One region of the Pseudoalteromonas sp. Cn5-37 genome, then DNA from elsewhere that is predicted to be linked to it. Evidence: predicted binding sites of a transcription regulator. Region 1 holds the regulator's gene; each other region holds the start of a gene.
What was found. The regulator sigma-54, encoded in region 1, starts transcription at its own class of promoters, with help from an activator protein. The targets are predictions, from matches to a motif close to GTTGGCACGNNNNTNGNNT.
Positions count from the first base shown of each region.

Region 2: the regulator sigma-54 is predicted to act here: its motif matches at 2,135-2,153, upstream of L1266_RS06475 (DUF1328 domain-containing protein).
Region 3: the regulator sigma-54 is predicted to act here: its motif matches at 2,539-2,557, upstream of L1266_RS12850 (TorF family putative porin).
Region 4: the regulator sigma-54 is predicted to act here: its motif matches at 5,963-5,981, upstream of flgJ (flagellar assembly peptidoglycan hydrolase FlgJ).

Region 1 covers NZ_JAKGBA010000023.1:26,285-33,780, forward strand. The annotation lists gene L1266_RS17860 (ATP-binding cassette domain-containing protein) at 1-576, opposite strand, end outside; gene L1266_RS17865 (calcium/sodium antiporter) at 825-1,793, shown strand; gene L1266_RS17870 (KpsF/GutQ family sugar-phosphate isomerase) at 1,797-2,768, shown strand; gene kdsC (3-deoxy-manno-octulosonate-8-phosphatase KdsC) at 2,772-3,323, shown strand; gene lptC (LPS export ABC transporter periplasmic protein LptC) at 3,320-3,874, shown strand; gene lptA (lipopolysaccharide transport periplasmic protein LptA) at 3,864-4,385, shown strand; gene lptB (LPS export ABC transporter ATP-binding protein) at 4,382-5,107, shown strand; gene L1266_RS17895 (RNA polymerase factor sigma-54) at 5,214-6,710, shown strand; gene hpf (ribosome hibernation promoting factor) at 6,737-7,024, shown strand; gene ptsN (PTS IIA-like nitrogen regulatory protein PtsN) at 7,028-7,480, shown strand; gene rapZ (RNase adapter RapZ) at 7,481-7,496, shown strand, end outside.
Region 2 covers NZ_JAKGBA010000002.1:368,574-376,069, forward strand. The annotation lists gene L1266_RS06465 (hypothetical protein) at 62-985, shown strand; gene L1266_RS06470 (hypothetical protein) at 1,671-1,862, opposite strand; gene L1266_RS06475 (DUF1328 domain-containing protein) at 1,915-2,088, opposite strand; gene L1266_RS06480 (OadG family protein) at 2,623-2,871, shown strand; gene oadA (sodium-extruding oxaloacetate decarboxylase subunit alpha) at 2,887-4,659, shown strand; gene L1266_RS06490 (sodium ion-translocating decarboxylase subunit beta) at 4,670-5,800, shown strand; gene L1266_RS06495 (peptidoglycan DD-metalloendopeptidase family protein) at 6,215-7,496, opposite strand, start outside.
Region 3 covers NZ_JAKGBA010000009.1:127,871-135,366, forward strand. The annotation lists gene L1266_RS12840 (YIP1 family protein) at 1-633, opposite strand, end outside; gene L1266_RS12845 (aldo/keto reductase) at 804-1,697, shown strand; gene L1266_RS12850 (TorF family putative porin) at 1,763-2,440, opposite strand; gene L1266_RS12855 (hypothetical protein) at 2,729-3,895, opposite strand; gene L1266_RS12860 (helix-turn-helix transcriptional regulator) at 4,047-4,247, opposite strand; gene L1266_RS12865 (hypothetical protein) at 4,256-4,675, opposite strand; gene L1266_RS12870 (AsmA family protein) at 4,906-6,849, shown strand; gene rplN (50S ribosomal protein L14) at 7,125-7,493, shown strand.
Region 4 covers NZ_JAKGBA010000007.1:149,420-156,915, forward strand. The annotation lists gene L1266_RS11420 (flagellin) at 28-1,416, opposite strand; gene flgL (flagellar hook-associated protein FlgL) at 1,648-2,904, opposite strand; gene flgK (flagellar hook-associated protein FlgK) at 2,907-4,943, opposite strand; gene flgJ (flagellar assembly peptidoglycan hydrolase FlgJ) at 4,957-5,925, opposite strand; gene L1266_RS11440 (flagellar basal body P-ring protein FlgI) at 6,119-7,213, opposite strand; gene flgH (flagellar basal body L-ring protein FlgH) at 7,226-7,496, opposite strand, start outside.

The DNA.
Region 1 (7,496 bases):
ATTCAGTGACTTAATAAGTTTAACAAGCACACCCATGGAAATAGGATCTTGACCAGCAAAAGGCTCATCATACATGATAAGTTCTGGATCAAGGGCAATTGAACGCGCTAAAGCAGCACGACGAGCCATACCACCCGAAAGCTCAGACGGCATTAAATCTTGTGCACCACGCAGGCCAACAGCTTGTAATTTCATTAAAACAACAAGGCGGATTAAATCTTCGCTAAGCTGAGTATGTTCGCGCAAAGGAAAGGCGATATTGTCAAACACTGACATATCGGTAAATAAAGCGCCGCTTTGAAACAGCATGCTCATTTTGGTACGGGCGGCGTAAAGTTCCTTGCGAGTCATGCTAGGAATGCTTTTGCCTTCAAATAAAATGTCACCAGAGTCAGGCTTCAGCTGACCGCCAATTAAGCGTAACATGGTGGTTTTACCAATGCCGCTCGGTCCCATGATAGCGGTAATCTTGCCTTTCGGAATGTTAAAACTCATATTTTTATATATGATTCTATCGCCCCGTGAAAAGGTTACATCCTTGATTTCTACTATTGATTGCGACAAGTCGCTCTCCATAACGTTTTTCACTAGTTTTGCCATTTTAAGGGTTTTTTAGTCAAGATGGAAAAAACAAATCGTAAAATTTTGTAATATTTTCTATCAATAAATTCTAAAGCTAGCTGTAAAGAGCTTAACGACACCTGAAATTTAGTTTCCTTACCAAGCACGCTTTATGCTTGCCAGCCCATTCTTTTACTTATACTTTCAGGCTCGCTTTTGTTACTATTTGCAGTCATCTGTATAAGTAATGTTGGCGTATCACAATGGTGACTTCTTTTGTCATTTTAATTATTGGCTTTGCTGCACTCGTCTGGAGTGCTGATCGGTTTGTTTATGGGGCGGCTGCACTGGCAAAAAATATGGGGATCCCCACCCTAATCATTGGTTTAACCGTTGTTGCTATGGGCTCATCTGCGCCTGAAATGATGGTATCTGCATCAGCGGCACTTGCCGGTAAAACAGATACTGCGGTAGGTAATGCGGTCGGCTCTAACATTACTAACATCTTACTTGTACTTGGTGTCACAGCTTTACTGCGCCCTCTTTCAGTATCTTCAATGACACTCAAACGCGAAATGCCGCTGGTACTGTTAATCTCAGTAGCCGCTTGGTATGTGTTCTCAGATAACTATTTTTCGTTCGCTGAAGGCATTGCATTGATGATTGCCTTTGCGGTGTTCATTGGTGGCTTAGTTATTGTGTCTCTGCGTGCTAAAAACCAAGATGACCCATTTGTCAGCGAAGCATGTGAAGATGTTCCGAACGATGTCAGCACTAAATCAGCCATATTTTGGTTAATCATCGGCATGATTTTATTACCAGTCAGTTCACACTTTTTAGTTGAATCAGCCGTTGATATCGCAAAATATTTTGGTCTATCAGACCTTGTAATAGGCTTAACCATAATTGCTATTGGCACCAGCTTACCAGAGCTGGCAGCCTGTATTGCAGGGGTATTAAAAAACGAAGACGATTTAGCGCTTGGTAATATCGTTGGCTCAAACATTTTCAATTTACTCGCCGTATTACCACTTGCGGGTATTATCAACCCATCAATTATTGACCCTTCTGCGGCAAACCGCGATGCACTTATCATGATTGCAGCAACCGTTGTATTGATTGCCATGTCATTGAACTTTAAAGGTGCTCGTCGTATCAATAGAGTAGAAGGTGGCTTACTGTTAGTCGCATTTATTGCATATCAGGGCTATATTTTCAGCCAAGTAGGATAATTAATGACACAACCTAGCTTTATCGCGCAGGGTAAGCGCGTACTCGAAATTGAAGCACAAGCTTTACAAGAAATTGAGCAATATATAAATCAAGATTTCGATAATGCTTGCCAATTAATGTTCCAATGTACAGGTCGTATTATTGTGATTGGTATGGGCAAGTCTGGCCATGTAGGTAATAAAATTGCTGCAACCCTTGCAAGTACTGGCACTCCGGCATTTTTTGTTCATCCTGGCGAAGCTAGCCACGGTGATTTAGGCATGATCACCCGCGACGATGTGGTGATGTGTATTTCAAATTCAGGTGAGACCAGCGAAGTACTCAGTATTATCCCTGTTATTAAGCGCATTGGCGCAAAAATGATTTCGTTAACAGGCAACCCAGACTCAACAATGGCAAAACTGTCTGATGTTCATGTGTGCATCAAAGTTAGCCAAGAAGCGTGTCCGTTAGGCCTTGCCCCAACGGCAAGCACCACTGCAACCTTGGTTATGGGCGATGCAATGGCGGTTGCGCTACTAGAAACCCGAGGTTTCACTGCCGACGATTTTGCACTTTCGCACCCTGGTGGCAGCTTAGGTAAACGTTTATTACTTACATTAGATGATGTGATGCACGCAGGCGACGCAACGCCAATCGTTAGCGAAACCCAAAGCATCAAAGATGCATTGATTGAAATGTCAGCCAAAGGCCTTGGTATGACCGCAGTGATTGGTGCAGATGAAAAGTTAGCCGGGTTATTCACTGATGGTGACTTACGCCGTATTTTAGAACAGCGCATCGATATCCATAACACGGCAATTAGCCAAGTGATGACCCGTTCATGCACAACGGCTCGCCCTGACATGCTTGCGGCTGAAGCTTTAAATATTATGGAGCATAAACGTATTAATGGTTTAATTGTGGTGGATCAAAGCAACACACCAATTGGTGCCCTTAATATGCAAGACTTATTAAAAGCAGGAGTTCTCTAAGCAATGACATTCGCCGAACTATACCAGCCCCTGAGCCCTGATGTGAGTCAGCGTGCTCAAAAAATAAAACTATTAATCTGTGATATTGATGGTGTTTTTTCTGATGGTCGAATTTATTTGGGTAATAATGGCGAAGAGCTTAAAGCATTCAATACTAAAGATGGTTTTGGTATTAAAGCACTCATTAATAGTGGCTTTGAAGTGGCAGTGATTACTGGCCGCCATTCACAAATAGTTCAGCAGCGAATGACTAGCCTAACAGTTCAGCACATTTATCAGGGACAAGAAGATAAGCTGATTGCTTATCAAGAGTTAAAGGATAAACTGGGGCTGACAGATGAACAGATTGCCTATATTGGTGATGATGGTCCAGACTTACCAGTTATGGAAAAAGTTGGCTTTGCTGTCGCAGTAAACGATGCACACCCGCTTATCAAGAAGCTGGCTCATTACACCACATTATTACCGGGTGGCTTTGGAGCCGTGCGTGAATTAACTGATTTACTGATGTTAGAAAACGGCAAGCCGTTAACTAGCGATGGTACCAGCGCATGAATATAGCCCGTATTTTACTGAGTATTGTTTTTGTCTGTTGCATGGTGTGGTTATGGTACCCGTACTTTAACCAGTCAACTGATACAATAACTAGTGAAGACGAGATCATCGCAACACCTGATTACACTGCCGTTGCTCTAAAGCAAACAGCTTATGACGAGCAAGGTAAAATTAGTCATAAAGTGGCAGCTGCAAAAATGGAGTTGTATCAACAATTAGGGTTTACCTTTTTTGAACAACCTATTTTTACTATTTATAGCGATCAGCAAGTTTGGCAAGTAAGAGCCAAAGAAGCTACTTTATACGAAAATGATCAGCTGATTTTTGAAGGGGATGTAGTTGCTAAAAACTTAACCCATAACGGTATGATCGAAGACATAAAAGCAGAAAATATTAATGTCGACATTGATAAAATGACGATGTTTTCAAAGCAACCTGTAACACTAACAGGACCGAATTTAAAAATTACCGGTAAAGGCTTAAAAGCCGATTTAAAAGCCGAAATTGTTGAGTTAACTAACCATACACGAACCATATACTATGACCAATAAACTGAAGAAATTACTCCTGATCCCAAGCTTATTAATTGCCTTTTCGGGCGCAGCTGCCGAGCAAACAGGCGCTCAAATTAGCATTAGCTCAGATCGCCAAGTCGGTAAACTAAAAGATGGCGTTGGCATATTCGAAGGTAACGTAGAGATCGTGCATGGTGATCGTCGCATTACAGCAGAGCGACTTGAGGCACATGGCGGTGACACCGAAGGTACAGTCGAATTAATTATCGCTACAGGCAAACCAGCTTACTTCGAAGAAAAGCAAGCTGATGGTACCGTGATGAGTGCCAGCGCCGAAGAAGTTCGTTATGATGTTGCGAAACGCTTCTTAACACTCAATGGCGAAGCTGAAGTCACTCAAGCGGGTCAAAAAGTAACGGCAAAAAGCATTACCTATGATATGGCTCAACAGCTGATCAGCGCAGAAAAAGACGAAAACTCAACAGATCGTGTACACACTATTTTAGTGCCTGTAGAAAATAAAAAAGACGATAAAGGCCAACCATGAGCACATTAAAAGCAGAGCTTTTAGCTAAAAGCTACAAAGGCCGCCAAGTGGTTAAAAATGTCGGTCTTGAAGTTGAAGCGGGCAGTATTGTTGGCTTGTTAGGGCCAAATGGTGCAGGTAAAACAACGACCTTCTATATGATTGTAGGCCTCGTACCAAGCGACAAAGGAAAAATAAGCATCGATGATAACGATATCACGCTTTTGCCAATGCACAGCCGTGCGCGCTTAGGTATTGGTTATCTACCACAAGAGTCGTCTATTTTTCGAAAATTAACAGTTTACCAAAACTTGATGGCCATATTAGAGACCCGCAAAGATCTTAACAAAACAACGCGCGAAGAGACGCTTAACAACTTATTAGATGAATTTAGCATTCAACATATTCGCGATAGCCAAGGTATGGCACTGTCAGGTGGTGAACGACGCCGCGTTGAAATTGCACGTGCATTAGCCGCTAATCCTAAATTTATCCTTTTAGATGAGCCTTTTGCTGGTGTTGATCCTATTTCGGTGTTAGATATAAAGAAAATTATTGAGCACCTAAAAAATCGTGGTATTGGTGTACTTATTACTGACCATAATGTTCGAGAAACCCTTGATGTTTGTGAAAAAGCCTACATTGTTTCTCATGGGGAGCTAATTGCATCAGGGACACCTGAGCACGTATTAGCTGACCAAACTGTACGTGATGTTTATCTAGGCGAGCAATTCAGGCTGTAACCATTACGCCACCGACTAGAGCATCTGCTAGACTTATACAATGACAATAAATCGATAACAGTGTCCTCACCGTTACCGATAACTTAAAAAGGATTGTTAGGGATACATGAGGCAATCATTACAGCTGCGCATGGGCCAGCAACTTACAATGACTCCACAACTGCAACAAGCCATTCGCTTGTTGCAGCTCAGTACATTGGATCTCCAGCAAGAAATTCAAGAAGCGCTTGATAGTAATCCTCTGCTTGAAGTGGAAGAAGCGGATTACAACGAAGAAAGCATCGGTAAGAATGAGCAAAAAGCGGAGTCTGACGATGTACAAGTCAGCGCGTCTGCCGACGAAGCACCTAGCGAATTCGAGCAAGAAAGCAGTGATGCTCTGAGTAAGGATACGGTTAGCGATGACTTAGCTATGGATGTTACGTGGGATGAGTACATGAGTGCCGCCCCATCAACATCGTCTGGGCCAATGCCTGAAGACGAGTCTATTTACCAAGGTGCTTCAACAGAAACACTGCAAGAATATTTAATGTGGCAACTACAGCTCACACCATTTAGTCCTACCGATGAAGCGATTGCCGTTGCCATCGTTGAAGCTATCGATGACTCAGGTATTTTAACGGTTAGCTGCGAAGATATTGTCGAAAGCTTTAATCAAAATAATGATGAAGAAGAAATCGAACTCGATGAAGTTGAAGCTGTCTTAAAAAGAATACAGTTATTCGATCCAGTTGGTATCGGCGCCCGAAGTTTACAAGAGTGCCTGTGTATACAACTTCGTCAATTCGATGCCAATACGCCATATTTAGCTGAAACTAAAATGGTTTTATCTGAGCATATCGAATTATTAGCAAGTCGCGACTATCGCACTTTAATGAAAAAGACTAAGCTTAAAGAAAACGAGCTTAAAGAAGTGATGACGCTCATTCACAGCTTAAATCCTAAGCCTGCGGATAGCATAGTACGCGAAGAATCTGAGTACGTCATACCCGATGTATCAGTGAAAAAAGTGAAAGGCCGCTGGGTAGTCGAGTTAAACCCAGATTGTATGCCAAAAATTAGAGTGAATAGCCAATATGCAGCGATGTCTCGCTCTGTTAAATCAAGTAGCGACAGCCAATTTATTCGTTCTCACTTACAAGAAGCAAAGTGGTTTATTAAGAGCTTAGAAAGCCGTAACGATACTTTACTAAAAGTGACCAACTGTATCGTGCAACAACAGCAAGCTTTCTTTGAACATGGCCCAGAAGCAATGAAGCCAATGGTGCTAAACGATGTCGCTGAAATGGTCGAAATGCATGAATCGACGATTTCTCGGGTTACAACACAAAAATATATGCATACCCCAAGGGGAATTTTTGAGTTGAAATATTTCTTCTCAAGCCATGTCAGCACCGAAAATGGTGGTGAGTGCTCTTCTACAGCAATTCGCGCTTTAATCAAGAAGTTAGTTGCTGCAGAAAACTCGGTTAAACCATTGAGTGATAGCAAAATTGCAGATATATTGGCTGAGCAAGGAATTAAAGTAGCTAGACGTACAATTGCAAAATATCGTGAGTCTCTAGCAATACCTCCGTCTAATCAGCGTAAAAGTCTGATTTAGACGTTTTACATAGAAGGAAAATGCTTATGCAACTAAATTTAACTGGTCGTCACGTAGAAGTCACTGATTCATTAAGAGACTATGTAAACACTAAGTTCGCAAAACTAGAAAGGCATTTTGATCATATTAATAATGTTCATGTCATTTTAGATGTAGAAAAATTAAGCCAAAAAGCAGAAGCAACTTTACATGTAAACGGAGGCGAGTTGTTCGCTTCTACAGAACATCAAGATATGTACGCAGCAATTGACTCATTGATCGATAAACTTGATCGCCAAGTCATTAAGCATAAAGAGAAATTAGCTCGACATTAAATTATGAAACTTAGTTCACTTACTAATCAGGACTGCAGCAAAGCTGCGGTCCTTTTTAATAGCAAAAAAAGAATTCTTGAGTATATTAGCGAGTTAGCTCACCAGCAGTTTCCTCATTTATCTCAACAAGATATCCTAGATGCTTTTCTGAACAGGGAAAAGTTAGGTAGTACAGGTATCGGCCGAGGAATAGCTATTCCCCACGGTCGAATGAGTGGTGCTGATGAACCTCATGCATTTATTATTGTCAGTGAATCTCCCATCAATTTTGATGCGATAGACAATCGTCCCGTTGATATTTTTGTGGCACTCATCGTACCAGATGGCGATTGCCAGTTGCACTTGAAGACCTTGTCAACAATTGCTGATAGACTTAAAGATAAAGATTTTTGTAAACAGTTGCGAAGTGCTACAAGCGATCAGCAACTATTTCAAGTAATTGCATCAGAGGCATAAATGGAATTAATAATTA
Region 2 (7,496 bases), on a different contig from region 1:
GTTTTCATTTAGTTGTCATTGTGAGAGCTTAAGGTATGTGTATTTTAAAGGCGTAAGTTGTATGTTTGTTAGTTCAATGTCATTAGCACTTGCAATGACCACAAATACTTTTTTAGTTATGGGCGATATGCCATACACCCCGATTGATGAAATTAATCTCGCCAAAGGCGGAAAAATTACCAAGGCAATCGAAGCAACACCTCATGGCTTTTTAATACATCTTGGTGATATGAAATCCGGGGCGCTTGCTTGCACGAACAAGCTTTTGCAAACAAATAAAGCGTTATTGACGTCGTTGACCAAACAGCCTTTTATTTACACCCCAGGTGATAATGAATGGACCGATTGCGACCGAGAAAAGCTATCGGTGCGTTTTGATGAACTTGAACGGCTAAGCTTTGTTAAAAGCTTGATGTTCGACGATGCTTATACAAAAAAAGCACAGCAACTAAAAGGTTATGCAATCCAAGCTGAAATGCTAGAAAATGCCCGCTGGCAGTATGATGACATTGAATTTCGTACTTTGCATATACCGGGTACTTTTAACGGCCGCTCACAAATTTTAAAAAGTGACAAAAACGCGGCACTAGATGCCGCCGACAAGCGTGATAAGTACAACTTAATTTGGCTAAAACAAGCGCTTGTTCAGCAAGATGCTAAGGCCTATGTGTTTGGCTTTCAGGCTGATATTTACCACCCGACCAGTAAACCCACTTGCAGTGAATCACAGCGCTCTAATTGTGATGCATTTAAAATATACCGAGATGCCATCAGCGACTTCGCAAAGCACACAAAGAAGCCTGTGCTTGTAATGCATGGTGATACCGGCCCATATTGCCAGCAGCAGTTAGCGAGCAACTTAACGCGTTTAAATGTCCCCGGAGATTTTGCTGTAAGCGATGTCGCAAAAGTAAGTTTTATCGACGGCCAATGGCATATAGCAAGTATAACGACAAATGTGCCCCTCACTAAGGTATGTGAGTGATAACGTTGGGTAGAACGGAGACGCACTCAGAGCCGTCAGCTATCAGATTAAAACCCAACAAGTTAGCGAATTTCTAGAGGAAAGAGTAAAGTTATCGAGTTTGAGGCTCACGTAGGCGTGAAATTTATTTCGCGCGATGTTTCTTAAATCTACGTGTAAGTCGTAGGTCGGGCTTTAGCCCGTCAGGTATGAGTAATAAAACATGTGTCGCCATAAATGACGACCTACATGATGTAGGATAGAACGGAGTGAAACCCAACAAGTTAGCGAATTTCTAGAGGAAAGAGTAAAGTTATCGAGTTTGAGGCTCACGTAGGCGTGAAATTTATTTCGCGCGATGTTTCTTAAATCTACGTGTAAGTCGTAGGTCGGGCTTTAGCCCGTCAGGTATGAGTGATAAAACATGTGTCGCCATAAATGACGACCTACGTGACGTAGGTTAGAGCGGAGCGAAACCCAACAAATTAATGAGTTTCTAGGGGAAAGAGTAAAGTTAGCAAGCTTCTTGACACAAGCAGCTTGCAGCCTAAAGTCGCTAACTCGCTAACTCGCTAACTCGCTAACTCGCTAACTCGCTAACTCGCTAACTCGCTAACTCGCTAACTCGCTAACTCGCTAACTCGCTAACTCGCATACAAAACAAAAAAAGCGGCACTTGGCCGCTTTTCTTAAGTAAGGTGACTGATTAGCAGTTAGTTTCTTCTGCGTTAACACCTTCTTTTACTTCTTCACATGCATCTTCAACTGCATTTTGTGTATCAGTAATTGCTTCGTCAATACGCTCACCTGCGTCTTCAGCAGAGTTGTCTTCACAACCCATGATGAAAAGACCTGAAAATAGGGCGATAGTTGCGGCTTTTAAAGTTGAATTTTTCATAATGAAATTCCTTGTAAATTTAAAAATAAAGTAAGTGGTTATCTGCTTTTAACTACTTAGGGACGTTGCCTCTAAGTGCTCCTGATACCAGCGAAATAACAAGTAATACTAAAAATATAAAAAAGATAATCTTAGCGATGCCTGCAGCGGCTCCTGCGATACCGCCAAAACCTAACACTGCTGCGATTAACGCGATAACTAGAAAAGTAATTGTCCAGCGTAACATAGTGGTCTCCTTGGCTATTTAAATTTTCTTAAGTTCGATGTAACTGAAGCGAGTTCTGTGCCAGAACTTTTATTTTATATATTTCAATGGGTTGTGTGTTTTTATTGTTCTTTAGAGGGTTCATCATTTGGTAACTTTTACGAGTAAGCATGTAACTTATTCATAGTGATATTTTTTCATATTGAGATGCATGAGAAAAAGAGATAATGCACCAATAAATGGTAAGACCAATTTAACTTTATTTGGGTTGGCTACCTATAACACCTTGTTGTGTGTGGTTTTTAGCCATTTTGTTGCTATTAATTAATAGTTCAGCATATAACGACTGGCTATATTGATTATTTATATCATCTATAGCGGGGCTTTAAATGCGCTAATAGTAGGGTGTTAATTATATGTACGTCATGTTATTTTAAATTTAATTGGTTTTACCAATTTACAATGGTGCTATACAAATGAATTTTGTTTGTTATTATTGGTGCATAATTATTTAACAAAAATAACTTTTTATTTTAAGTAAGCGAGGGGAGTCGTATGGATATAGGTGGATTACTCACCACTGCGGCCAGTTTGATGGTGACAGGCATGGTAGGCGTGTTTGTTTTTCTGACTATTTTGATTTCAGCAGTCACTTTAATGTCAAAGCTGGTGGGTCGATTTGATGATCCTGCAACTGCAGAACCTACGCGTACAGCAAAAGTTCAACCTCAACAGGGTGTGCCACAGGCACATATTGCAGCAATCAGCGCTGCAATTGCTCAATTTCGAAATAAACAAAAATAACGGGGCAGCTTAAACATGGCTAAATTAAAACTAACCGAACTAGTATTGCGCGACGCACACCAGTCTCTTTTGGCAACGCGTATGCGCTTAGACGACATGCTACCCATGGCAGAAAAACTCGATAATGCGGGTTATTGGTCAATTGAATCATGGGGTGGTGCGACGTTTGACTCGTGTATCCGTTATTTAGGTGAAGATCCTTGGCAACGTATTCGCGAGCTAAAAGCGGCAATGCCAAACACTAAGCAGCAAATGCTACTGCGTGGGCAAAACCTTTTAGGTTACCGTCATTATGCTGATGATGTAGTCGAAAAGTTTGTTGAGCGTGCCCACAAAAACGGTGTTGATGTTTTCCGTATTTTCGATGCGATGAACGATGTGCGTAACCTTGAAACTGCCATTAAAGCTGCTGTTAAAGTAGGTGCTCATGCCCAAGGTACTATTTCGTACACAGTAAGCCCAGTCCATACGCTTGATATGTGGCTTGAGCTTGCAAAACAACTAGAAGATCTTGGTTGTCATTCAATTTGTATCAAAGATATGGCAGGTTTATTAAAGCCTTATGATTGTGAACAGTTGATCAAAGGTTTAAAAGAAACTGTGTCTATTCCTATTGCGATGCAATGCCACGCAACCACAGGTTTAAGCACTGCAACTTACCAAAAAGCGATCGATGCAGGTATCGATATGCTTGATACGGCTATTTCGTCAATGAGTATGACCTATGGTCATAGCGCCACAGAAACCATCGTTTCAATTGTAGAAGGCACTGAGCGAGACACAGGCCTTGATTTAAACCAATTAGAAGAAATTGCTGCTTACTTCCGTGACGTACGCAAGAAATATGCTGCATTTGAAGGCAGCCTTAAAGGCGTTGATGGACGTATCTTATTAGCGCAAGTGCCGGGCGGCATGTTAACTAATATGGAAAATCAGCTTAAAGAGCAAGGTGCTGCTGATAAACTTGATCAAGTATTACTTGAGATCCCGCGTGTTCGCGAAGACTTAGGTTACATTCCACTCGTTACACCAACCTCGCAAATTGTTGGTACTCAAGCGGTACTTAATGTGTTGACTGGCGAGCGATATAAAACCATCACGAAAGAAACTGCGGGTGTGCTTAAAGGCGAGTATGGTGCAACACCAGCGCCAATGAATAAAGAGCTGCAAGAACGTGTACTAGATGGCGCTGAAGCAATCACTTGCCGTCCTGCTGATAAGCTTGAGCCTGAACTTGAGAAGCTTGAAGCAGAGTTATTAAGTGAAGCTAAAGAGCAAGGTTTAGAGCTTGCTGATGACGTGATTGATGATGTGCTTACTTACGCATTATTCCCTCAAATTGGCCTTAAGTTTATTAAAAACCGTAACAACCCTGATGCGTTTGAAGCAATTCCAACGGGTGAAGTTGCTAAGTCAGAAAGTAAACCAGCCGCTTCAAGTCCTGCAAAAGCAGAGCAATACAGCGTTAAAGTTGACGGTAAAGTTTACGATGTCGTTGTAGCGCAAGGTGGTGAACTAAAAGAAGTAACTCTAAAAGACAGTGAGTTAATTCCTCAATCTGCCTCAGCGTCTGTTAGCGAAACCTTAAACGCGCCGTTAGCAGGCAATATTTTCAAAGTGAAAGTAAAAGCTGGCCAAACAGTAAATGAAGGTGATGTGGTTATCATAATGGAAGCAATGAAAATGGAAACAGAAGTTCGCGCCGCACACTCAGGTACAATAGCTGAAGTATTAGTAGCAGAGGGCGACTCTGTTGCCACTGGCGATGCGCTAATCGCGCTAGCATAGGAGACAGAGGATGAATGGTGTTTTAAACCTCTGGCATGCGACAGGTATTGCTAACTTTACCTTTCCTGCATTAATAATGATTGCGGTAGGTTGCGGGTTATTATATCTCGCAATCGCCCGTAAATTTGAGCCATTATTGTTATTACCTATCGGCTTTGGGGCTATTTTAACTAATATTCCTGTAGCCGGGTTATCTGAACCGGGTGGTTTGCTTTATTACGTGTACGATATCGGGATTGATTCTGGGGTGTTCCCACTTTTGATCTTTATGGGCGTGGGGGCGCTTACAGACTTTAGTGCCTTGATAGCAAATCCGCGTATGTTGCTGTTAGGCGCGGCTGCGCAGTTTGGTATTTTTGCTACTTTATTTGGTGCAATTCTACTTAACTTTATTCCTGGTTTTGAGTTTACACTTCAAGATGCATCGGCCATTGCCATTATTGGTGGAGCAGATGGTCCAACAGCTATTTTCTTAGCATCTAAGCTGGCACCTGATTTACTTGGTGCAATAGCAGTAGCGGCTTATTCATATATGGCACTTGTGCCAATTATTCAGCCGCCAATTATGCGTGCATTAACAACGCAAGAAGAACGTGAAATTCAAATGCCGCAACTTCGTACAGTATCGAAAAAAGAGAAAATTGTTTTTCCGTTAATGGTGCTTAGTTTAACTATCTTGTTTTTACCTGCGGCAACACCGCTGGTAGGTATGTTCTGCCTAGGTAACTTGATGCGTGAATCGGGCGTGGTTGATCGTTTAAGCAATAGTGCACAAAACGAAATCATCAACATTACCACCATTTTCTTAGGCTTAGCGGTAGGCTCAAAGCTTGCTGCAGATAAGTTCTTAACCGTAGAAACAATCGGTATTTTGGTGTTAGGTGCATTGGCCTTTGCAATTGGTACAGCGTCAGGCGTGTTTATGGCAAAAGGTCTGAATAAGATCTCTAAATCGCCAATCAACCCATTAGTAGGCGCAGCAGGTGTGTCAGCGGTACCAATGGCAGCACGGGTGGTTAATAAGGTAGGCCTTGAGAGCAACCCGCATAACTTCTTGTTAATGCATGCCATGGGACCAAACGTAGCAGGGGTATTAGGAAGTGCCGTTGCAGCAGGTATTCTGTTAGCGATTGTTGGCTAAGTCGATTTACTTCCAACCGACTGGCGCAGTAATTTTACTGCGCTTTTTTTTGCCTATAGACTAGGGTCACCCTAAAGAAATTGTAGTTAAATGATAGTTGTGTAAGGAAGCCGCCATGAATGTTTTTATTATCTTATTATGCCTTTTTGTTGCCTTGGTTATTCTAATACCGCTACTTGAAAAGTATCAGTCTAGAATGGGGCTTGATGGCGCGACAAAGTATGCAAAGTACATTTGGCCACTGGTGATGATTTCGCTGATTATTCAACTTATCTATGTTCTTTTAAGGTAATAGTTGTATTAAACCGCAGTGCTATCAGTACTCATTTTAGTAAAGTCTATAATAGTTTTAGCCGGGTTTATTTGGCACAAAAAAGCCGCTTCAATTGAAGCGGCTTTTTTATGTTTACTTAACTACTTATTTAACGCCAATTGTAACTCACGGTTACGTTGTAATTGCGCTAAGAAGTTATCAGCAATCGGTTTAAACTTAGCTAACTCATCGCGCGGTAAAGGCTCTGATTTAGGTAGTTTGACCGTTTTCGGATTACGGTGTACACCGTTTACTAAGAATTCATAGTGTAAGTGTGGGCCCGTTACACGACCTGTCGCACCAACCGTACCAATCTTTTGGCCTTGCTTCACTTTCTGACCAGTTCTAACCATCTTTTTGTCTAAGTGTAAGTACTTAGTTACATACTGTGTGCCATGGCTAATAAATACATAGTTACCATTGTATTTACTGTAGCCTGCTCTAATCACTTTACCATTACCCGATGATACAACTGGCGTACCGGTACGCGCTGCGTAATCGATACCGTTATGTGGTTTTACCGTTTTGGTCACTGGGTGTAAGCGACGCGGGTTAAAGCTCGAACTAATATACTTAAAGTTAACTGGCGCACGTAAGAAAGCCTTTTTCATGCTGCGGCCTTCAGGCGTATAGAAGTTACCATCGGTATGGCGAATAGCAGTGTAACGCTCGCCTTGGTTAATAAACTCTGCGGCAATAATTTTACCGTCGCCAATGTATTCACCATCAACATAGTGAGCTTCGTAAATAAGACCAAATTGGTCACCTTTACGAATGTCATTAGCAAAGTCGACATCCCAACCAAAGATGTCAGCAAAATTCATAATTTGACGCTCGCTTAAGCCAGCGGCAATGCCTGATGTCCAAAAGCTATTAGAGATCTCGCCGCCAGCAGATTTACTTAGCGTTTCGATTTCTTTGCTATCGATAGAAGTGTCGTAGTTACCTTCGTCATTTAATGTAACGTATAAGGTATCTGTTTTTGAGATCACATAACGAAGCTGCGCTAAAGAGCCATCTTCAGCGGTTGCAAAGCTTAAGATTTCGCCTGGGTGAATTTTTGTTAACTTACGAGTTTCAGCGTTGGTATTAACTAGTTTGTGTAATGTTTGCGCTGAGAAACCCGCACGTTTAAAGATAAGTGCTAAATTATCGCCATTACGTACTTCATGGTCGATAAGCTCGTATTCTGGAAGTTTTGCTGCTGCTTGCTCCGAATTAAGCTCAGTTAGTTTTTCGTTATCATCAACTTTAACTTGTAATTCGTAGCGTTTGCCAATTTCAAGTGCGTTTGCACTGTTGTCCTTTGATGCGGTGGCTTTTTCAGAAGGCAATAACGCCAAGCCGACAATAGCAGAAACCAAACCGAGAATAAGCAGTTTG
Region 3 (7,496 bases), on a different contig from region 1:
AGTGAAATTAGTCCAGCTCTTTAAACCGATAGCTGCGATGAAAATACCCCAAATAGAAAAGATATTGAGACTTTCAAGTAAGGTGTAGAATGGGTGGCCAATTTCTAAACCAATTAAAAGTTGGTTAATCGAAGCATAGTTAAATAACGTCTGTGAGATTTGGTCGGTACTCGCAGTTAATACTAAGATGAGTAAACCTAGGCTTGAAATAATCATTGGCATCATAGTCCACACACCAAAGCCATACCACGCACCATAGCCATAATTAGCTTCTGGGTCTTGCTTAGATACAAATAGGTAGTAGCCTGCCATTAGAGCATTAATAACAGCCAAACCAATAATGCCACCAAACATAGCAAACCATACTTGCATATCTATGGTTTGCTCCATGCTTTGGCGAATCATTTTTTGTTCTGCAATGGTGGCATCAACACTGGCCGCTGCCACTTGTTGATCGATTAAAAACTGCGGGTCAGCCTTATTGTAAAAAGCAAACATGCTGGCAGCGAGAATGCCGGCAAGTAAAATAAAGGCAACAAAAGACCAACCTTTTGCTTCTTTTAAACCATTAAAGGCTTTGCTTGGGCTGATAAAAATATCAACCAAAGCAGTCATAACATTTGACGATTTCATTTTTTATTCCTTGTTTTATAACATTTGTTTTTAGGTACTAAAATATCCTGTTTAGTAACAAATTAGCAATCTATTTTGTAACTGTATGTTAACAGCTGTGATTGGTAAATCTGTGATATGGTTAAAGAGTTAATTTGAGTCGAATTTATTAGGAAAAGTAGGTCGTTATGGTGAATAACAATGATCGTTGTATTGATGAGTTGGTATTAGGGTTCTGGCGTTTGCTAGATTGGCAGATAACGCCCCAGCAATGCTTAAGTTTTTTAGAAAATGCAATTGAAATGGGGGTGTCACATACCGATCACGCTGACATTTACGGTGAATACGGTTGTGAAGCTGAATTTGGTAAAGCACTTAAACTAAAACCAAGTATTCGTGATGAAATCAAAATAATCACAAAGTGTGGTATCAAGCCTGCGTTTGCAAGCCTAGGGCTACAAGGCAAAGCAAATCATTATGATTCAAGTGCCGCGCATATTATTGCCTCGGCACAGCAGTCACTTAAAAACTTCAGCACTGATCGTTTAGATGTATTACTTATTCATCGCCCTGATTACTTGATGAACGCCGATGAAATGGCACAAGCATTTAATACCCTAAAAGCAAATGGTGATGTGCTTGACTTTGGTGTATCTAATTTTACCCCATCGCAACTTAGCTTGTTGCAGTCGCGTTTAGACTTTGAGCTTGTGACTAATCAAATTGAGTTTTCACCTTACGAGATGAAAGCCCTTGATGATGGCAGCTTAGACCAATGCCAATTACTTGATATCAAACCTATGCTTTGGTCTCCATTAGCTGGGGGTCGCTTATTCTCAAGTGAAGATGAAAAAGCGGTGCGTTTACGTGCAGTGTTGGAGCAGGTTGGGGCTGAAATTGGCGCCACAGCCATTGATCAGGTTGTTTATGCTTGGCTGTTAATGCACCCAAGTGCACCGTCTGTGGTACTTGGTACGGGTAATATTGAGCGTGTTAAATCAGCTGTTGACGCTAAGCAGCTTACTATGAACCGTGAACAATGGTATCGCATTTGGCAAGGCTCAACTGGTCATAGTGTACCATAAGTGTATTGATATAAATGAGAAAAGGGCCTTAACGGCCCTTCGTGTTGCAGCAAGTAACACATTCTTTATAAAGTGAAGTCAACCGCGTAAGCGACGTACACTTTTACATCTGAACCATCAATGTCGTTGTCTGAAAGACCGAAAGTAAAGCCGTCTTTCGACACTGAAACACCGTAGTCGATGATGTCATCATCACCAATGAAATCCCCTGAGTAATGACCTAAGTGAAGGGCCATTTCTGCACCGGTACTGCCAACTGGGAAACTGTAGTCAGCATTTAAATAAAGTGAATCACCAAAATCTGTACCGTCACCGCTTGCTGCTGATGTTGCTAGGACAGCTGCACCAAAGGTGAAACTACCCATGCTAATGCTACCGTAGATTTCTGAGAAGTCTGCATCTGTGTAAGACGCTGCATCTGGGTATGCATAATAAATGTAGCCAACATCGTAGCTAAAGGTTTCATTGATTTCACCGCCAAAACCAGCATAAAGGTCTAGCTCGTAAGTCATGTCGTCAGCCCAGCTAGCATTCGATACCCAAGTACCCGCATAAAAGCCAGATTCACTTGCGTAGTCGATACCACCTTGGATTGCAGCATCACCACCGCCTTGCTCTTGACCACGCCATAAGTAGTTTGAAGTTGCCGCAGCGTTTGCTGTGACTTCTGCATAGCTATATGTTGAGCTCAAAGTTAATAGCGCAAGGGCGCTTGCTGCGACCGTTTTTTTTAGTTTTAGCATGTTTCTGTATCCTGTTGTTATGTTGATTTTGTCCCATTTTCAGATTGCAGTCTGGTTATTATTTGAGGACATTTTCTATGTGTTGTCTGGATACGATATTGCACTGGTTGTGCCAAGTTAATTTCTAACGGGATATTTTATGCTTAAAGGCTTTAAAAACAGGCTTTTAAACTTGTTTAATTGTGAAAAGGATGGTTATTTGAATTGTTCATGCGCACATGTGTGGTGCAAAAAATAACCCGGTTGCACAATTGCGAAGCAACCGGGTTTTGCTTATTTGAGAGTAACTTAGCCGAAAATTGCACGCATTAGACTAATGGTTTCTTCAACACTGCGGCCTTTTTCTACTTCACTGATGATTGAATCGCGCTTAGCTTTGATATGTTCAGGGATATCATCATTTGCTAATGCTCGGTCTACCAGTATCTCTGCTGATTCTTTGCCACGGCGTACGGTCTTTTTACCTGCTGAGCTCGTGGTACTCTTAGGTTTGTTTAACAACTTAATATAGTTAGAGTTATCAGCGGTACTTTTATCTGCATAATAAAACAAGTTAGGCAATAGGGCTTTGATTTCAACCAGAGATTGTTCAAGCTCATTTGCTGCACTGGCCATTTTGAACCAAGGCATGCTATGTATTGCTTCGACAACATCTTGCCAGTAGCGCTCAAAATCACGGTTATTAAGCTTAGTAATGCCTAATGCCGCACAAAGGGCATCAAGTTTACTATTTACGATTGGTGTAAACACGTCAGGTCGGCGCATCGCAAGCAAGCGAGTAGCAGGAGCAAGCGTTGGCTTTTCATCGCTGCCATTAAATGCCATGAAGTAAGCAACCATAAAATGCTGATAATGTTCTTGCGTTACTTCACCCTCAAGTGGAATGTGTGCAAGCGCCTCATCGAACGCACCTGGTAAATCACTCAACATTTGGTGGAAACCTTTCGCGTTCTTAGTAGAAGCAAACCATTCAACGTCGAAGTTATAGCTACTTGGATCAAGCGAGGCACTGTGTTTACCTGAAAACGCTAAACGGTCTTCTGGGATCATCTCTTTTAGGGATTGCGATTTAATTGCAGCAATGTACTTAGCTAAGCGTAGTTGCTCATCAAGGGCTACAAGCTCTTTATGCTGCTCGATGAAGCCTGCAATAACAGGCCATGGCGCAACCCTTAATGTTTTTAGCTGCAAAAAGCTGATTGCAGAAATTAATAAGTCATGAAGTTTTTTAAGAGTGGGTAATTGCTTATCTTCTAACAGATCGTAGTTAATGCGATCGCGGCTTGCACTTAATAGCTCATAGCACCAACCTAAAAAGTCTTCAGGGTGGTTTTCTACTTTAACTGCCATAAGGTTTAAGCTGATATCAGAGGCTTGCTTGAGAATATTTTGATAAATTTGACTTTCTTGCTCGCCAAGCGCCATTTTTGACGGTGAAATAAGCAGTTTCTTCATGCTTAATCGATACTCCAGTTTTGACCAAATTGGGTTGTTTAATTTTAGTACACAGGGTGCAAAAACAACAGGGTCGTGCATCATACCGAAGTAATGAAATGATGCAATCTTACTGATAATTTATAAGTAAGATTGCGACTGACGTGGTTTATTAATCATGGTCATCGAGTGTAAATAATTGCTCAACACTGAGTTCAAAGTGAGCAGCGATTTTTAACGCGATAATCACTGAGGGTATAAAGCGGCCTGTTTCAACTGTGCTAATGGTTTTACGTGATACTGCAATAGCATCAGCAAGTTCTTGCTGCGATAATCCCTTTTCTTTGCGGAATTTAGCGATATTATTTTGCACTTTTATACCTAGTCTCTACTTTGCCAAAGAATTGATACGCCATATATCAAACACATCAAGGCAAGGTAAAATGTGGCCATCATGCTATGAGATACATTTAAAGCAAGTTCATCAGACAATAAAAAAATAGCCCCCATGCTAAAAAGTAATCCAAGCACAACATGTTTATAAGCGATGGTATCAATCGTATTTAAAAATTCATCCTTATAAGTAAGGCGATAACCAAGTTTCCATGTAAATCCCCCTCTAATCACAAACATAAAGAAAGATCCTAAAAATGCGGCAACACCAATAAATAGTAAAAATACAGATGTTTGCTTGAGCATTGGGTAAACACTAATAATTAATAACGTGACTCCCATGAATATTGAAAACCATTCGTTATGACTCATAAACTTTTCTTCCGTTTTGATATCTTGCTTAGACATAATCGTTTCCTTTTATTTTAAACTCAAATGTAACCTACAGGTATCAATGTAACCCTAGGGTATCATACGGTCAAGATCTTTTTGTAACCTATAGGTATCAAAAAGTTTCAGCGCTGATTCATATTCTTGTACCTAAGCTTGTTTACAAACCTTTTTGTGTGTTCGGCAATGCAATTGCGCCTAACTCCCGCTATGATAAGAACATTGTTTGCCCATTTTTAAGGATGATTATGAAAACCTTACTGAAAATTGTTGGTGTCATCTTCGTATTACTGATTGCATTGGTAGTCGCAGCACCATTCCTAATACCTACAGACGCGATATTTAATAAAGTATCGGAGCAAGTAGAACAAACCACAGGTCGTAGTCTGACTATTAATGGCGATAAAAAACTGTCGGTATTTCCATCATTAAAACTCGAATTGAATGATGTGCACTTTGCCAATATGCAAACTGGCTCGCAAAAAGATATGGCAAGCATGCAGCAACTTGCTATCCGTATCCCGTGGATGTCGTTATTTGGCGGTGAGTTTAAGCTCGATAAATTCGTTATTAACGAACCAACAATTTTGTTAGAAACCGATAAAAATGGTAAAGCAAACTGGCAATTATTTGATGCGGTTGCTGAGCAACCACAGACAGAGCAGCAAAAGAGTTCTGGCGCTGTTAACTTACCAGATAACTTTGATATCGAACTTGGTGAAGTAGCAATCTACGGTGGTACTTTCACTTATCTAGATGGTAAAACCGGGGCAAAGCAACAGATAAGCGATTTAGAGTTAGCCATCTTATTACCTTCTCTTCGTAAGACCTTAGAATTAAAAGGCGGTATTACCTATATGGGTGAGCGCTTTGATTTAGATGTCACCCTAGATACACCTGTTAAAGCGATTGAAGGCGAAACCTTTAATGTAAGCACTGAGGTTGATTCACGTTTAGTCGATTTAAATTTTAAAGGTGCAATTGCAGAAATGGGTAATGACGTGCAAGGGCTTCTTTCTGTCAGTGGTGACTCAGTAAAAAATATTGCGAGTTGGCAAGGTGTTGAGCTTAATGCAAAAGAAAATGCGTTTAATGCCTTTAATGTAAAAGGTTCGATGCACCTAAAGGGACAGCAGTTTAAGCTTACTGAGCTACTTGCCACCCTCGATGAGCTGCAAATTAAAGGTAAAAGCGATATTAAGCTTGGTGAACGTTTAGCTGTGAATGCCGATATTGATTTGGGCATGCTTGATTTAAACCCTTACCTACCAGAAGGCGTAGCTAAACAAGAGCAAGCAGAGCCTGCAGCAGATGCGCCAGCACAACCAATTGTTTGGGATGATACTGCAATTGATATGAGCGGCTTAAATGCACTTGATGCAAATGTAGTCGTGCGTTCAAGTGGCTTACAAGCAAATGATATTACCCTTGGTGAAAACCAGTTAACGGTGAACCTAAAAAATGCAGTGGCAAAAATCAGTCTAGACAAGTTTGTTGCTTATGAAGGCAATGGTAAAGGTGTGATAACCGTTAACGCCAAGCAAACACCTTATAAAATTAGTACTAACTTTTCTTTAGATAAAATTGATGCACAGCCATTACTAACTGATGCGGCTGGTTTCGATAAGTTAATGGGTAAAGGCTCTCTAAATTGGGATCTAACGACCACAGGTCAAAGCCAAAAGAGCTTTATCAATGCTTTAAATGGTAAGTTAGGCTTTGAGTTTGCTGATGGTGCGGTAAAAGGGGCCAACATTGCAGAGATGGTTCGTAAAGCAAAAGAGCTTATCAAAGGTAACTTGAGTGCAGTATCAGAAGGTTTAGATACAGGCTTTGATAACTCACAGCAAACAGACTTCTCGGCATTGCAGGGCAGTTTTGTATTCACTAACGGTGTTGGTGAAAATAAAGACCTATCACTACTTAGCCCGCTTATTCGCATTACAGGCTCAGGTAAAGTTGATTTACCTATGACGAATGTAGACTATCGCTTGGTAACGGGGATTGTTGATTCAATCGAAGGGCAAGGCACGACCGATGACAGTACCGGCTTTAAAATTCCACTGCGTATCAAAGGTCCATTCCATGATGTTGGTTATAGCCTAGATGTCAGTGATGCGGCTAAAGAAGAAGTCAAAGAAAAAGCTAAAGATAAAATCAAAGACAAATTAAAAGGTCTATTTGGTAATTAATAAAAATTTAATTAAAGTCAAAAACAGGGCGCATTTGCGTCCTGTTTGTTTTATAATCAATAACAAACCAGCAAGCTGCTGTAATTCCTCAATGCAAGCATTGCGATTAATTCCAAATTAATTAAAAAATAACCTACCACTTCCTTGCCATTGCTGCTACAATTGCCCGCCCTTAAGAGACAACTTGCTTGTTTTTTGAGTGGAATTTAACCGAAATGTCTTGATTTTAAACAAAATTAAGGCGCGTTGTAATTTCTACACCGGAGGTCATTAACATGATCCAAATGCAAACTCAGCTGGACGTTGCTGATAACAGCGGCGCTCGCAAAGTGCAGTGTATTAAAGTCCTTGGCGGTTCGCACCGTCGCTATGCAGCGGTTGGCGATATCATCAAAGTTTCTGTAAAAGAAGCTATTCCTCGCGGTAAAGTGAAGAAAGGTGATGTTAAAAACGCGGTAGTTGTGCGTACTAAAAAAGGCGTTCGTCGTCCGGACGGTTCTTTGATCCGTTTCGATAGCAATGCGGCTGTTATCTTAAACGATAACTTACAGCCAATTGGTACTCGTATCTTCGGCCCTGTGACTCGTGAACTTCGTACTGAAAAGTTCATGAAAATCGTTTCACTAGCACCAGAAGTACTATAAGGA
Region 4 (7,496 bases), on a different contig from region 1:
CTTTTCGTATATAAACTATAACTTTAATTAACCACCTAACAAGCTAATTGCAGCTTGCGGTATTTGATTCGCCTGCGACAGAATTGATGTACCCGCTTGTTGCAAGATTTGATTTTTAGTCATCTGCGCAGTTTCAGTCGCAAAATCAGTATCTTGAATGCGACTACGAGATGCAGATACGTTTTCAGCAACATTGGCCAAGTTACTGATTGTATGACTAAAGCGGTTTTGAACCGCACCTAAATCAGCTCTTTGACCATCTATAGATGAAATCGCTGAATCGATTATTGACAAAGCTTTCTGAGAACCTGCTTGCGTTGAAATATCAATCTCATCAACCATTGAGTCTGCTGCGGCTCCAGTGACTGCGCCTGTAACTTCAGTACCACCCGCCACAGTAAATGAATTGTTTCCAGAAAACTCTATGCCTGAAGTTACAGTAGATGTTGTACCATCAGTTATAGCAGTAGTGCCCCCTCTTACATCAAAAACACCATCTGCACCAGTAACACTTAGAGAAACACCATCTACTCCACTTACATTTAGCTGCACGGCAGTACCGCTATCAGTGGCATCGTAGCCAAGGCCACTTAACTTCGCAGCTATTTCAGCAGTAGTTCCAGATACATCTATTTCATGATCACCTATTGTCAATTTACCCGTTGATGTAGCCCCGAGACTAAAATCAACTTTACTGACCGCTTCTGCAAAAACACTCGTATCAGATGCATTAATCTTACTAGCTGCATCCGTTGCACTAGAGCCCGCATCAATAGTAACCGCTTCAGCTTCGCCTGCAGATGTAATAGTTAATGTTTCGTCTGCAGTGGACTTACCATATACAGCACTATTAGCAGCAACTGCGCCAAAAACACTACCAGCTGTACTACTAGCTGCATATTTACCACCAATCTCATCTGCTGCAACACTTTTTAACGACACATTAATAAGCTCATTAGCATTGGCACCGACTTGAAATGATTTAGTCCCATAGCTCCCATCTAATAATTGCTGCCCACCAAATGAAGTTGTCTCCGCAATACGAGTTAACTCTGTTTGTAAAGCACTGACTTCTTTTTGCAATGCATCTCTATCTTCTTTTGAGTTTGAGCCATTTGCAGATTGCAGCGCAAGCTCACGCATTCGCTGCAAAATGTTAGTAGATTCTTGCATTGCACCTTCCGCGGTTTGCGCCATAGAAATACCATCATTGGCGTTACGTTGTGCCACCGCTAAACCATTTATCTGTGAGGTTAAACGGTTTGAAATTTGTAAGCCTGCCGCATCGTCTTTTGCGCTATTAATACGCATGCCAGACGCTAAACGCTCCATTGAGGTTGATAGACCATCGCTCGATTTTGTTAAGTTACGCTGTGCGTTAAGTGACGACACATTAGTATTGACTGTTAATGCCATTTTACCATCTCCTAGTTTTAATTAGGCTGTGGTCCAATGAACTTGTGAGGAACCACGCGCTTTGTTAAAAACTTAAAGCAGGAAATATGCCAGTTCATTAAAAATATTTAATCAGTTGTTTTTAAATAAGTTTTAGATGTTCTGCTTTGTAAATGTAAGAAATAAAAAGGCCAGTGACAATTTTTTGCCACTGGCCCGATATAAAGGCAAACTTTTACCGTATGGGTTTAATTATAAATAATCAAAAAGCGTTAAATTAGCTAAGCGACCAAAGGTTGCTTGCGAAGCCTGTAACGCTGTTTCATGCCTTGTTAAGTCACTAATTGCTTCGGCCATATCAACTTCAACCAAATTTGATTTACTCGATTTATTGTTAATATCTATTGCGCTATTTGAATCTGTGACACTTTCAACCAAATTCATTCGAGCACCTAAACTTGCTTGTGTAAATACCACTTGTTCGCTGGCGCTTTGTAATTGGTCTAAGCCGTCTGCCAGTGCATCATTAAGCTCATCACCTGCTAAACTGCTATTTAAACTGATGATTAAGTTTTGCATAGTATTGAGTACATTTTCTTTATGTGGGGCTTCTAATTCAAACTCGAATGTCCCTGGTGCAGTGCCTTCAAGCTTAAACTCCATGCCTGCATATTCAATAGGCTCCCCTGTAAATTCACCAGTGACAGCCGGTGTAACGGGGTTACCATAACCATCATTAATTACATAGGTATCTGGATCGCCCGAGTTAACGCCGGCGACAAGCTCAACCTGAAAAGAGTTATCTGCAGCTGTAGCTGTGGGATCTAAATCAAAATTTGCTTTGTGGAACTTATCAAAATCAGCTTGGTTTTTTACATACACAGTACTTTGTGCAGTAATACTTCCCGTCACAGTGCCTTCGTTATCAACAACATTTAAACGCGCATTTACATTTTCAAAAGCACTAAAACCATTATCGCTCGATTTAACATTCACCCCTTGTGCAATAGTGACTGAATGCTGGCCTTGGTCGCCTTGATAATCGTATTGACCTGTATTTGAGTTAAAGCTATAGGTTTGAGTTGTATCTTGATAGCCAGAAAAAATATATTTACCGTCTTCTGACTGACTATTCATTAAGCTCACTAGGCTTTTTTGCAGCTCGCTTAATTCACTCGCAATAGATTTTAAATCATCATCACTCATGGCACCACTACCCGCTCGAATCGTCAGCTCCTGGGCTGCCTGAATGGTGGTGTTGATACTTTGTAAGATACTTTCTTCTGTTTCTAGCCGCCCATTCAACTGATTAATATTTTTAGTATACTGCTCGTTTGTTTGAATTTTATTTGTATATAATGCTGCTTGTGAGTAAGCAGACGGGCTTTCAGAGGTCGATAAATACTTTTTACCTGTTGTTACACGCTCTTGTGCATTAGCAACACCTTGCTGACCTTCAAGAATTTTATTAACGCTATTTTGGTACATTAAGTTATTTGATAAACGCATAATTACCTCGCCGAATTAAGTAAGGTGTCGAATATTGAACGAGCAGTGGCAAGTACTTGCGCTGATGCTGCATACGACTGTTGAAAGCGCAGTAAGTTTGCCGCTTCTTCATCAAGGTTTACCCCTGATAATGATTCATACCAAGCTTCTGACTGCTCTGCTAATGCGCTAAACGCCTGTTGACTTGTTTGTGCCTGCGAAGTAACTACACCAATATCTGATACTAAACCAGTGTATGCTTGATTTAGAGTTTTATGATTATTCTTTGAATTACCTGAAACATTTTGCCTGACAATGTTATCGTTTTGAATGTCAGCTAATAGTTGCCCATTACGGTTATCATCAAAGCCTCCTTCGTTCGCTTCAATAGTGAACGTATCGCCAAGTGCTGGCGTTCCTTCAATATTAAAGTCAAAACCATAATCTTGAAATCCGCCGCCAGCAGCTTGAAGAACATTATTTAATGGTGGTGTGCCAGTAAAACTTGAAGTATTAACCCCATCAGTAACTGTATACACATCAGGTTCGGCTGTTTTTTGAACGGTTATTTCACCATTTGGTAAGTTGATAGGGTCAGTTAAAAAGGCACCAACATCTAACACAGTCCCTGCTGAAATATTGGCAGTGCCTGTATTGTTAATATCGTTTGCGGTACGAATAGGTGAAGCGAGTGCAATATCTTCTGGACGATTTGTTGCAAGCTCTAAGCTTGTTGATGCTTGAGAGTTGAGTTTAACCATAAATTGGTCATCAACACTTGGCGGATTAGTCATATCGAGGGTAACTTCTAAACCAAACAAATCTAAACCATCATTTGCAGGGCTGTTATCGGCTAAATTAACCTTACCTGTTGCTGGATCAACGGCTGCTATAGTAAAAATATCATCGCCGTTGGCATCTTTAATCGTCTCGCCTTTATTATCAACAGGGTAAATTTCAACTTCATTTGTATCACTGTATTTCACAATAAAATCACTGGCCGGCAAATTACTGCCTTGTCCAGGTTCAACCGTTGCCGTCATACTCGAATTACCGTTATTAGCTTGATAAGCAAATGCATCAACGGTAGGAATTTTAAATATATCCCCACCTAAATTGCCATCACCATCCATACCTAAATGATTTTGCTGATTAAAAGCATCGGCCAATGTTAAACCCATTTGACCCAATTGATTTTGTGCTGGCACTAAAATATCGTCACGAAATGCCAGTAAGCCACCAATTTTGCCTTTTAACTTATCTGTATCTAATTCTAGCGAAATAGCTTTACCGTCATTAGTATCTAAGTGTAATTCTTTAAAATTAGGATCAGGGTCGCCCGTTAAAGAAAATAGATTAAAAGCACCATGCTGCATTACTAAGGCTTGGCCTGTTCCCATATATACTTGTTTAGAACCATTGGGCCCATCAACTGTTTCAAGATCGATTAGCTCAGATAAATCACGAATTGCTTTATCTCGTTCATTATAAAGCGAGCTAGATCCTGATTCTTGTGAGGTGCCATCTACTGACGCGATCTTAGTATTTAATTCACTGATAGTTTGAATAAGGTCGTTTGCTTCTTCAGAGAAAATCTCTAATTGATCATTAACTACGGTTTGCTGATCTGCAACAATGCCTGATAAACGCTCCATTTGGTCAATTAGACTTTGTGCATCAGTCATTACTAATGACCGTGCTACAGATGATGAAGGCTGGTTTAAACTTTCTTGTATGTTGTTAAAAAACGAGTTGATACTGGTTGATAAGCTGTTTGACTCTTCAGAAAACAAGCTATCAACTCGACTCGCTTCTGTGACGAATTGATCAAAAAAAGTTTTACTAGAGGTATCTCGATTTAGTTGCTTTTGCGCAAATTCATTCAGTAAACGATACGTTTCACCACGACCAACTTGATTATCGATCATGGTTGTGAACTCAGTGCGCTCACGCACATAGCCCTCGGTATTAACGTTGGCGATGTTTTTACTGGTGGTTTGTAAAAGCTCAGAGTTAGCTCTGATACCTGCATTTGCTATGTCATATAAGCTAAATGACATGAGGGTCTACTCCTTAACGTACCAATGAAGCAGCGACGCTTTGAAGCTCAACGCGCTTCAATACCTGCTTAATTTTATCGGCATAATTTGGATCAGTTGCATAACCTGCTTTTTGTAACGAATCTAAAAAGGCTGCAGGCTCTGCGGTATTATTGAGTGCTTCTTGATAACGTGGATTTTCATTTAAGAAATCCACAAAATCATTAACACTGTCTTTAATCGATTGATAAGAGCGGAAACTGGCTTGCTTTTTAACTGGCACGCCTTGTTCAAATTCAAGCGTGACTTTGCTTGCTTTATCACCTTGCCAGCTCCTATCCGATTTAATATTGAATAAGTTGTTACTACTGGTGCCATCAGCTTTACTGATGATGTGTTTACCCCAGCCCGTTTCAAGTGCTGCTTGAGCAACCATCACAGCTGGATTTAAGCCAATTTTCTCAGCCGCATTTTTAGCGTGCTCCCAAACAGAGCTAATGAAAGACTCAGCATCTTCAAAGCGGTTTTCTGTTTGCTCGTTCGCAGCAGTATCTGCAACAGCGTTTGGCTCAGCTTTAATCTTGTGACTGTCGCTCGTTGCACCGGTTGCGCGCTTATCACTGTCGAACTCAGCCGTCGTTCTAAGCACAGAACCTGGAGTAAACTGTTTACCATCTGGCGAGAGTTGTTGAACGATTAAGTCAGCTAGGCCTAGCGAGCCGTTTGATGAAAGCTCAACCGATAACTGTTGGTCATGCATCTCTTCAAAAAACTTAACGCCGCTTGAATTAAATGGGCTATCCTTATCTTCAAACGCTTCATTTGCTTTACGCATGCTTTTCAGCAGCATTTGAGTGAAGATAGATTCAAATTGTGCCGCCGCTTTTTTCAGCGCCTCTTTTGACGCATCGCTAGAGGCATCACTTTTTAGAGCACTTTGACGTAGCGAGTCTAAGTTGCCTAAATCAAAAAAGTTTTGCTTGTCGAGATGATTAGTATCCATCAGCTTTTTGACACAATAGTTAATAATGAAAATTAAAATGCAAAAATTGCGCCAATAAAAAGCTTTATAAATGAGTAGCTAATAACTGATACAGGAATGGAGTAACTTCAGGGCCAAGATTTTGGCTGATGTTTATACACTGAAGGATTAAAGGTTATAGAAACAAAAAACGCGCTCGACAGCGCGTTTTAATTTAAATGATAACCAGTTGCCCGTTTATCGCCCCCGCTTCTTTTAAAGCTTCAAGGATTGCCATTAAATCACCCGGTGCGGCCCCCACCTCATTGATTGCGCGTACGAGATCATCAAGATTAACACCTGGATTAAATACAAAAGCACGTGAATCATCTTCGTTCACATCAATAATACTTTGATTGGTAACGGTAGTTTCACCATCACTTAAAGCGTTTGGCTGTGACACATTTTGCTGCTCAGCAATCGTAACCGTTAAACCACCATGAGTTATTGCCGCAGGCTGTAGCTTCACGTTTTTGCCAATCACAATTGTACCTGTGCGGGAGTTAACAATAATTTTTGCTGCTGTGTCTGCAGGCTTAAACTCTAAGTTTTCAAGGGTAGATAAATACGCAACACGTTGAGATGCATCTCGCGGTGCTAACACTCGCACTGACGCTGCATCAATTGCCTGAGCACTGTCAGGCCCCACCAAATCATTGATGGTTTGCTCTAGGCGCTTTGCTGTTGTGAAATCTGGGCGATTTAAATTAAAGGTAATATAGTCACCTTGCATAAACGGGCTCTTAATAGCACGCTCTACAATGGCACCGTTTGGAATACGACCCACTGTGGGTGTGTTAATAATTACACGGCTACCATCAGCCCCTTCCGCACCTAAACCACCTACAACTAAGCTACCTTGTGCAATCGCATAGGTATTGCCATCAACCCCTTTTAAAAAGGTTTGTAATAAGGTACCACCACGTAAACTACCCGCACTACCAATAGACGAAACCGTAATATCAATGGTTTGACCGGGTTTTCTAAATGCCGGTAACTCTGCATGCACAGCCACAGCTGCAACATTTTTAATCTTAGGTTTTAAGCTATCTGGTAAGGTGATACCAAAACCATTTAACATGGCTTTAAAGCTTTGTTGAGTAAATCGGCTTTGTTCACCTGTGCCAGGCAAACCAACAACCAATCCATAACCCACTAATTGGTTAGAGCGTACGCCCTCAACCATAGATACATCTTTGACTCGCTCAGCCTGTGCAGAAAACTGCAGGCTAATTAAGCAAAGAGCGATGATGTATTTAAACCCATTCATGACTTTATTCCTCTAAAATGGGAAAAGCGAACTACTAAAGAAACGAGACAGCCAACCTGCACTTTGCGTTTCTTGAATTTGCCCTTTACCTGAGTATTGAATTCGCGCATTAGCAATACGATTGGAAGTTACTGTGTTATCTGCTTGCACATCTTCAGGACGAACTAAACCTTCTAGGCGAATAAATTCTTCACCAGTATTCAAAGTGAGCCATTTTTCACCACGAATAACCAAGTTCCCATTCGGTAAAACACGCATCACATTGACAGAAATATCACCAAAT